Regions from separate parts of the Zoogloea oryzae genome, predicted to be linked through region 3. Evidence: predicted binding sites of a transcription regulator. Region 3 holds the regulator's gene; each other region holds the start of a gene.
The links. The regulator FliA, encoded in region 3, starts transcription of late flagellar genes. The targets are predictions, from matches to a motif close to CTAAAGTTNNNNNNNNNNNNGCCGNTA.

Region 1 (2,262 bases), on a different contig from region 3:
GGCATCTCGATGGCGCAGACCGCCGAATCGGCAATGCAGGCCGTCACCGACAACCTGCAGCGGATGCGCGAACTGGCCGTCCAGGCTGCCAACGGCACCTACACCTCGGGTGACCAGGCCAACCTCGACACCGAATTCCAGCAGCTGCAGTCGGAAATCCAGCGCGTCGTCGGCGGCACCACCTTCAACGGCCAGAACGTGCTGAACCTCACCTCTGCCGTGACCTTCCAGGTCGGCGCGGGCACTGCCGCCACCGACACCATCACGGTCCAGGGCAGCGCGGTCACCCTGTCCGGCGTGTCCGCCGCGGTGTCCGGCAGCGTCTCCAGCGTCGGCGCCGCGACCGCAGCGATTGCGAGCATCGACACCCAGATCAACAACCTGAACACCGCCCGCGCCACCTGGGGTGCTGTCCAGAACCGCTTCAGCTCGGTCGTGCAGACCCTGTCCGTCGCCTCCGAAAACGCGCAAGCGTCCCGCGGCCGGATCATGGATGCCGACTTCGCGAAGGAAACCGCCAACATGACCCGCGCCCAGATCCTCCAGCAGGCTGGCACCGCGATGGTCTCGCAGGCCAACAGCATGCCGAACAACGTGCTGTCCCTGCTCCAGTAACGCGATACAGACGTAACCCTGACGTGCGCGGCCGCCCACAGGGCGGCGGCGCCGCCAGCACAAGGGGGAGATGAGCATGAGCATCCAGCCAGTCGGCACAAGCAGCGCGCAGTATGTGCCACCCGTCAATGCCTCGACGGGCGCCGGCGCCTCCCGTGCAACCGAGAACGCCGCAAGCACCGGCGCGGTTCAGGCATCCCAGAGCACCGCCCAGACCGGCAAGGTCGCGCCCCCGAGCAACGAACAACTCAACCAGGCGGTCAAGCAGATCCAGGACGTCATCAAGCAGACCGCCAACAGCCTGCAGTTCTCCATCGACGAAGACCTGGGCGTCTCCATCGTCAAGGTGGTGGACACCGAGTCCAAAAAGCTCATCCGGCAGATTCCGTCGGAAGAGGTGCTGGCCATCGCCAAGGCGCTCGACAAATTGCAGGGGCTGCTCGTCAAACAGCAGGCCTGATCCGGACACCCCAAGCCGCCAGACCCTCCCCTGGCGCAGATTTGATCCCACCCTCGAGGTGGGATTTTTTTTGCCACAACATGCCGGACAGCTGAACCTGGCACGACTAATGCATTCCAACTGACAACACGCGACCACACTCAAGTTTTCCGGGGTGCGGTCGTAATTTCCGTCAATCGCTTCACCGCACCACAAGGGGTCCATCATGGCCACAATCTCATCAGCTGGAGTCGGCTCGGGAATCAACGTCGAATCGCTCGTCAGTTCGCTGATGTCTGTTGAAAAACAGCCCCTTACGAAACTCCAGTCGCGCCAGAGCAGCTACGAATCGAAGATCTCCGCCCTCGGCACGCTCAAGAGCGCGCTGTCCACCCTGCAGACCGCCGCCAAGGCCCTGACACCGGCAACCGGCAGCACGGCAACGGCATCTTTGTCCGCCTATAAGGCAACTCTTGCCGATTCGACCATCGCAACGGCAACAACGACCAGCTCGGCGGTTGCCGGCAGCTACTCCCTCGAAGTCACCGCCCTGGCCACCAGCCAGCGCTACGCGCTGGGCAAGACCTTCGCCGCCGGCGACACGGCGCTCGATTTCGGCACCGACAGCAGCCGCACGCTCACCTTCACCAAGGGCAGCACGACCACCACCGTCACCCTGGAAAGCAGCCAGAACACCCTGGCGGCCGTGCGCGACGCCATCAACAAGGCCGAGCCCGGCGTGAGCGCCTCCATCGTCACCGACACCAGCGGCAAGCAGAACCTGCTGCTCACCGCCACGTCCGGCGGCACCGCCAACGCGGTGACCATCGGCGGCACCGCCACCTTCATCGACGCTGCCGCACCGGGCTCGCCGATCGCCGCCTCCAGCGCCTTCAACCAGACCCTCGCCGCCAGCGACGCGGCGGTGAAGATCCAGGGCGTGTCGATCGCCACCAGCGGCAACTCGATCACCAACGCCATTGACGGGGTGAACCTCGAGCTCACCAAGACCGGCACCACCACCCTCTCCGTCACCCGCGACAACACCGACCTGAAGAGCAAGCTCGACACCTTCATCAACGCCTACAACAGCCTCAACACCTCGCTGAAAAACCTGGGCGCCTACAACGCCAGCACCAAGACGGCGGCCGTGCTCAACGGCGACTCGACCCTGCGCAGCATCCAGTCCCAGGTGCGCAACACCATCG
Region 2 (2,262 bases), on a different contig from region 3:
CGCCAGCGATCGGGCTGGTTGCATCACCCGCACCCGAGCCGCCGCTCATCGCCACCTTGAGGGGCGAGTTGAAGAAATCCGCAATCCCCTGCAGGTCGCCCTGGGCCGTCGAGCCGAGCAGCCACATCAGCAGGAAGAAGGCCATCATCGCGGTCACGAAGTCGGCGTAGGCGATTTTCCACGCGCCACCGTGGGCACCGCCGCCGCCCTTCTTGATCTTCTTGACGACGATTGGCTGTTGGGTATCGTCACTCATGACATCGATCCGGCAGGCGAGGGAATCCGCGACGCATCACGCCGCATCACCGGGACGCGCATCACTTCTTGCTCTTGATCGCTTCTTCGAGCTCGGCAAAGCTCGGCCTGTCGGTCGAGAACAACACCTTGCGCCCGAACTCCACCGCCACCTGGGGCGCGTAGCCGTTCATGCTCGCCAGCAGCACCGCCTTCATGCACTGGTAGATCTTTCCGCCCTCCTCGACCTTCTGCTCCAGCTGGCCAGCCACCGGCGCCACGAAGCCATAGGAGATGAGAATACCGAGGAAGGTCCCCACCAGCGCGCCGCCGATCATCTTGCCGAGCACCGCCGGCGGCTGGCCCACCGAGCCCATCACGTTCACCACGCCCATCACCGCCACGACGATACCGAAGGCCGGCACCGCGTCACCCACCTTGGAGACCACATGGGCCGGGGTGTGGGCTTCGTGATGGTGGGTTTCCATCTCGATGTCCATCAGGTTTTCGATCTCGAAGGCGTTGAGGTTGCCGCCGACCATCATCCGCAGGTAGTCGCACAGGAAATCCACCGCATGGTGGTCTGCCGTGAAGGCCGGATACTTGGAGAGGATCGGGCTGCCTTCGGGGTTCTCGATGTCGCCTTCAATGGACATCAGGCCTTCCTTGCGCACCTTGGCCAGGATCTCGTAGAGCATGCACAGCACGTCGGTGTAGAAGGCCTTGTTGTAGGGCGAGCCCTTGAAGATCGTAGGCAGCGCGGCGATGGTGCCCTTGATCGCCTTCGGCCCGTTTCCCGCGACGAAGCCGCCGATGGTCAGGCCGACGATCGCGATGTATTCGGTCGGAACCCACAGGGCCGCCAGACTGCCGTGCACGGCGTAAGTGCCGAGGGACGCCGCCAGGATGATGACGTAGCCGATGATCAGAAACATCGCCGAAACCTCATTGGGTTGGCAGGCTGGGGGCGCCTGCCGGATCCGTTATTCTTCACCGGCGATATCGGCCCTGCCTGAAGAAACTTGAGCACCTGACGCAAGCCTGTCGTCACCCGAAAGCGGACAAAAAAATGCCGCCTGATCGAAACCGGCGGCATAACCTCATCGTCAATCGAGAGGGAGGTCAGGGTATGGCAACTTCGTTCGCCTGGGCCCGCCGGGTCTTGCCGGCGCGGGACGGCACGTGGCACAGGCCGCAGACGTAATCGTGGGTCGGGTCGAAACCGTGGGAGACAAAATGTCCGCCGCAGCAGGTACAACGGGCCAGTTGCAGCAGCTTGGCGTCAAAGAAACGGATCAGCGTCCAGGCCCGGGTGAGCGACAGCACCTGCTCCATCTCGAAGGATTCGATGTGCTCGTTGTACAGCCGGTAAGCCTGGATGATGGCGTCCAACCCTTCTAGATGCGCGTTGGTCTGGACGAAACGGTACAGCGCCATGAACAGCGAGGCATGGATGTTCGGCTGCCACGACATGAACCAGTCCGTCGAAAACGGCAGCATGCCCTTCGGGGGCGAGACGCCCTTTACTTCCTTGTAGAGCTTGAGCAGACGTTCCCGGCTCAGGGCGGTCTCGGCTTCAAGCATCTGCATGCGCGCACCCAGACGGATCAACTCGACCGCCTTCTGGATGTCCTGCGCTTCCTGCAGCACGCTCTTGTTTCGCACGATGGTCTCCCTCAGCCGCGGGCCGGATCAGGCCAGATGGGCGACAGGCCGCCCGGCAGCAAGGATCGCCGCGTGCAGATGCGCCGCACCGCGCTCACGGCCATGGGACGACAGCAGATCGACCAGCATGGTGTCGTTGAAGCGGAACTGACAGAGCAGCATGTTCGAATTGGCCATCCGCAGCACCTGGGCGGAACTCAACCCTTCCAGCACTTCAGCCACTTCTTCGCCGATTCCCAGGCGGTAGATGGCGGCAGCGCGGTCGTCGCGCAGCATCTGCTGAGCAAGCATCAGGTAGGCCAGATTCAGCTCCCGAATCTCGTCATGCATCGTGTTTGTGTTCATCTTTATCTCCTCGACAGA
Region 3 (2,262 bases):
GCCCAGCTGCGCGGAGGGCTTTGAGATGCTGCACGCCTCCGATCAGGCCGCCGGCCTGCGCCGCCTGTTCCGCCGCACCCCGTCGGCCGTGGTGGCGCTGTTCACCTCGGGCCGCTCGCCGCGGGACCTGGCTGTCCAGACCCTCACCGCCCTCACCGAAGGGGCCCGCCGGGTGGTGGCCATCGACGAACACGCACCCGACCGCGGCTCGCTGCTGGCGGCCTTCGGCTACCCCGACGGCGGCGACCTGCTGGGCGCCCTGCAGGGCCAGCACGACGTGACCGAAACCATGCGTGAGGTGGCCGACGGGCTGTGGGTCGTGCCGGCCGCCGCCACCGTGCTGGCCGTGCCGCTCCTCGACGAGACCCCGCACGCCCGCCTCGAAGCCGGCATCGCCGAACTCCAGCGCCGTGCCGATCTGCTGGCGATCCACACCGTCGGCGACGTGCGCAGCCTCACCCCCTTCGCCCGCGCCGCCGGCCGTCGCCTGCTGGTGGTGGAAGCGAGCGGTGTCGGTGCCCGCGGTGCCTGCCAGTGGATCAAGGGCCTGGCCGCCGCCGGCGCCGGATCGCTGGAGATCGCCGTCAGCGGCGCCCGCGACCGGGCCGACGCCACCGCGCTCTTTGCCAGCCTCAACGACTTCACCGCCCGTCACGTGGGGCTGCCCCTGGTGTGGCGCGGTGAGGTCGAGCGCGACCCCCTGGCCGACGCCATGACCACGCCTCTCGGTGCCCGTCACCCGGCCGAAGGTGCCCAGGCCTTCATCCGCCGTCTGCGCGCCTGGTCGTCCCAGGCCGGCGTGGCCGGTTGAAATCGGCAAAAAGTGAAATTGTGAAATCTTGTGTCGTCGGCTGCATGAAAGCCTATCGTTGCCGATGAGTAGTGTGAGCGCCGCGCGACTCCAAAACCCGACCAGAAAGCAGACGAAAGATGTACACCGCTTCCGGCACCCTCGATAAAGAGCAACTCGTCGTCCAGTACGCGCCGCTGGTCAAGCGCATTGCCTATCACCTGATGGCCAAGCTGCCGGCCAGCGTGCAGGTGGAAGACATCATCCAGAACGGCATGCTGGGCCTGCTCGACGCCATCAACCGCTACGAAGAAGGCCTCGGCGCGCAGTTCGAGACCTACGCGGTGCAGCGCATCCGCGGCTCGATGCTCGACGGCCTGCGCGAGAACGACTGGCTGCCGCGCAGCCTGCGCCGGGACATGCGGCGCATCGAGGCGGCGGTGCATCAGCTCGAACAGGCCAACGGGCGGCATCCGACCGAGGCCGAACTGGCCGACTCGCTGGGCGTGCCCCTGGCCGAATACCAGCACATGCTGCAGGAGGCCCGTGGCTACCAGTTGGTGTACTTCGAGGATTTCAGCGGCGAGGGCGACGACGACTACCTTGAACGCCACATCACCCTCGAGGGCAACGACCCGCTCACGCTGCTCCTCGACAGCAACATGCGCGACGTGCTCATCAAGGCCATCGACGATCTGCCCGAGCGGGAGAAGACCGTGATGGGCCTCTACTACGAACAGGACATGAACCTGCGCGAAATCGGCGAAGTGCTCGGCGTCTCAGAATCCCGCGTGTGCCAGCTCCACAGCCAGGCCATCGCCCGCCTGCGCTCGCGCATCTCCGGCGCGATCCAGACGGCGCCCAAGGCCAAGGGTGAGGGGCGCGGCCGTGGCCGTCGCCCGGCCGCCGGCTGAACCGGGCCCGGGGCGTTTCCATGGACAGCATCAGCCTGATCGGCATCACCCTCGCGCTGGCCGCGATCCTCGTCGGGCAGGTGCTCGAAGGTGGCCACGTCGGCTCGTTGATCCAGCCGACGGCCTTCCTCATCGTCATCGGCGGCACCCTCGGCGCGGTGATGCTGCAAAGCTCGCTCAAGGTCTTCCGGCTGGGCATGCAGATGGTCCGCTGGGTCTTCGTGCCGCCCAGGCTGGATCACGATGCGCTGATCGCCGAGGTTGTCCGCTGGAGCAACGTGGCCCGCAAGGAAGGCTTGCTGGCGCTCGAAAGCCAGATCCCCGCCATCGACGATCCCTTCATCCAGAAGGGCCTTCAGCTGCTGGTCGATGGCGTCGAACCCGATCGCCTGCGCGAAGTGCTCGAGGTCGAGATCGACACCTGGGAAGGCCAGATGAAGCAGGGCGCCAAGATCTGGGAAGCCGCCGGCGGCTACGCGCCGACCATCGGCATCCTGGGCGCGGTGATGGGCCTCATCCACGTGATGGAAAACCTCTCCGATCCTTCCAAGCTCGGCT

Region 1: a site for FliA is predicted at 1,215-1,241, ahead of fliD (flagellar filament capping protein FliD). Genes of this name have one in related genera too.
Region 2: a site for FliA is predicted at 1,235-1,261, ahead of motA (flagellar motor stator protein MotA). Genes of this name have one in related genera too.

What each region holds. Positions count from the first base shown of each region.
Region 1 is NZ_BSPX01000013.1:39,967-42,228, forward strand. It holds gene QQK25_RS06470 (flagellin N-terminal helical domain-containing protein) at 1-615, shown strand, start outside; gene QQK25_RS06475 (flagellar protein FlaG) at 692-1,075, shown strand; gene fliD (flagellar filament capping protein FliD) at 1,281-2,262, shown strand, end outside.
Region 2 is NZ_BSPX01000053.1:3,809-6,070, reverse strand. It holds gene motB (flagellar motor protein MotB) at 1-256, opposite strand, end outside; gene motA (flagellar motor stator protein MotA) at 318-1,169, opposite strand; gene flhC (flagellar transcriptional regulator FlhC) at 1,357-1,899, opposite strand; gene flhD (flagellar transcriptional regulator FlhD) at 1,927-2,244, opposite strand.
Region 3 is NZ_BSPX01000038.1:42,076-44,337, reverse strand. It holds partial or broken gene flhF (flagellar biosynthesis GTPase FlhF) at 1-24, shown strand, start outside; gene QQK25_RS13295 (MinD/ParA family ATP-binding protein) at 26-811, shown strand; gene QQK25_RS13290 (RNA polymerase sigma factor FliA) at 931-1,704, shown strand; gene QQK25_RS13285 (flagellar motor protein) at 1,725-2,262, shown strand, end outside.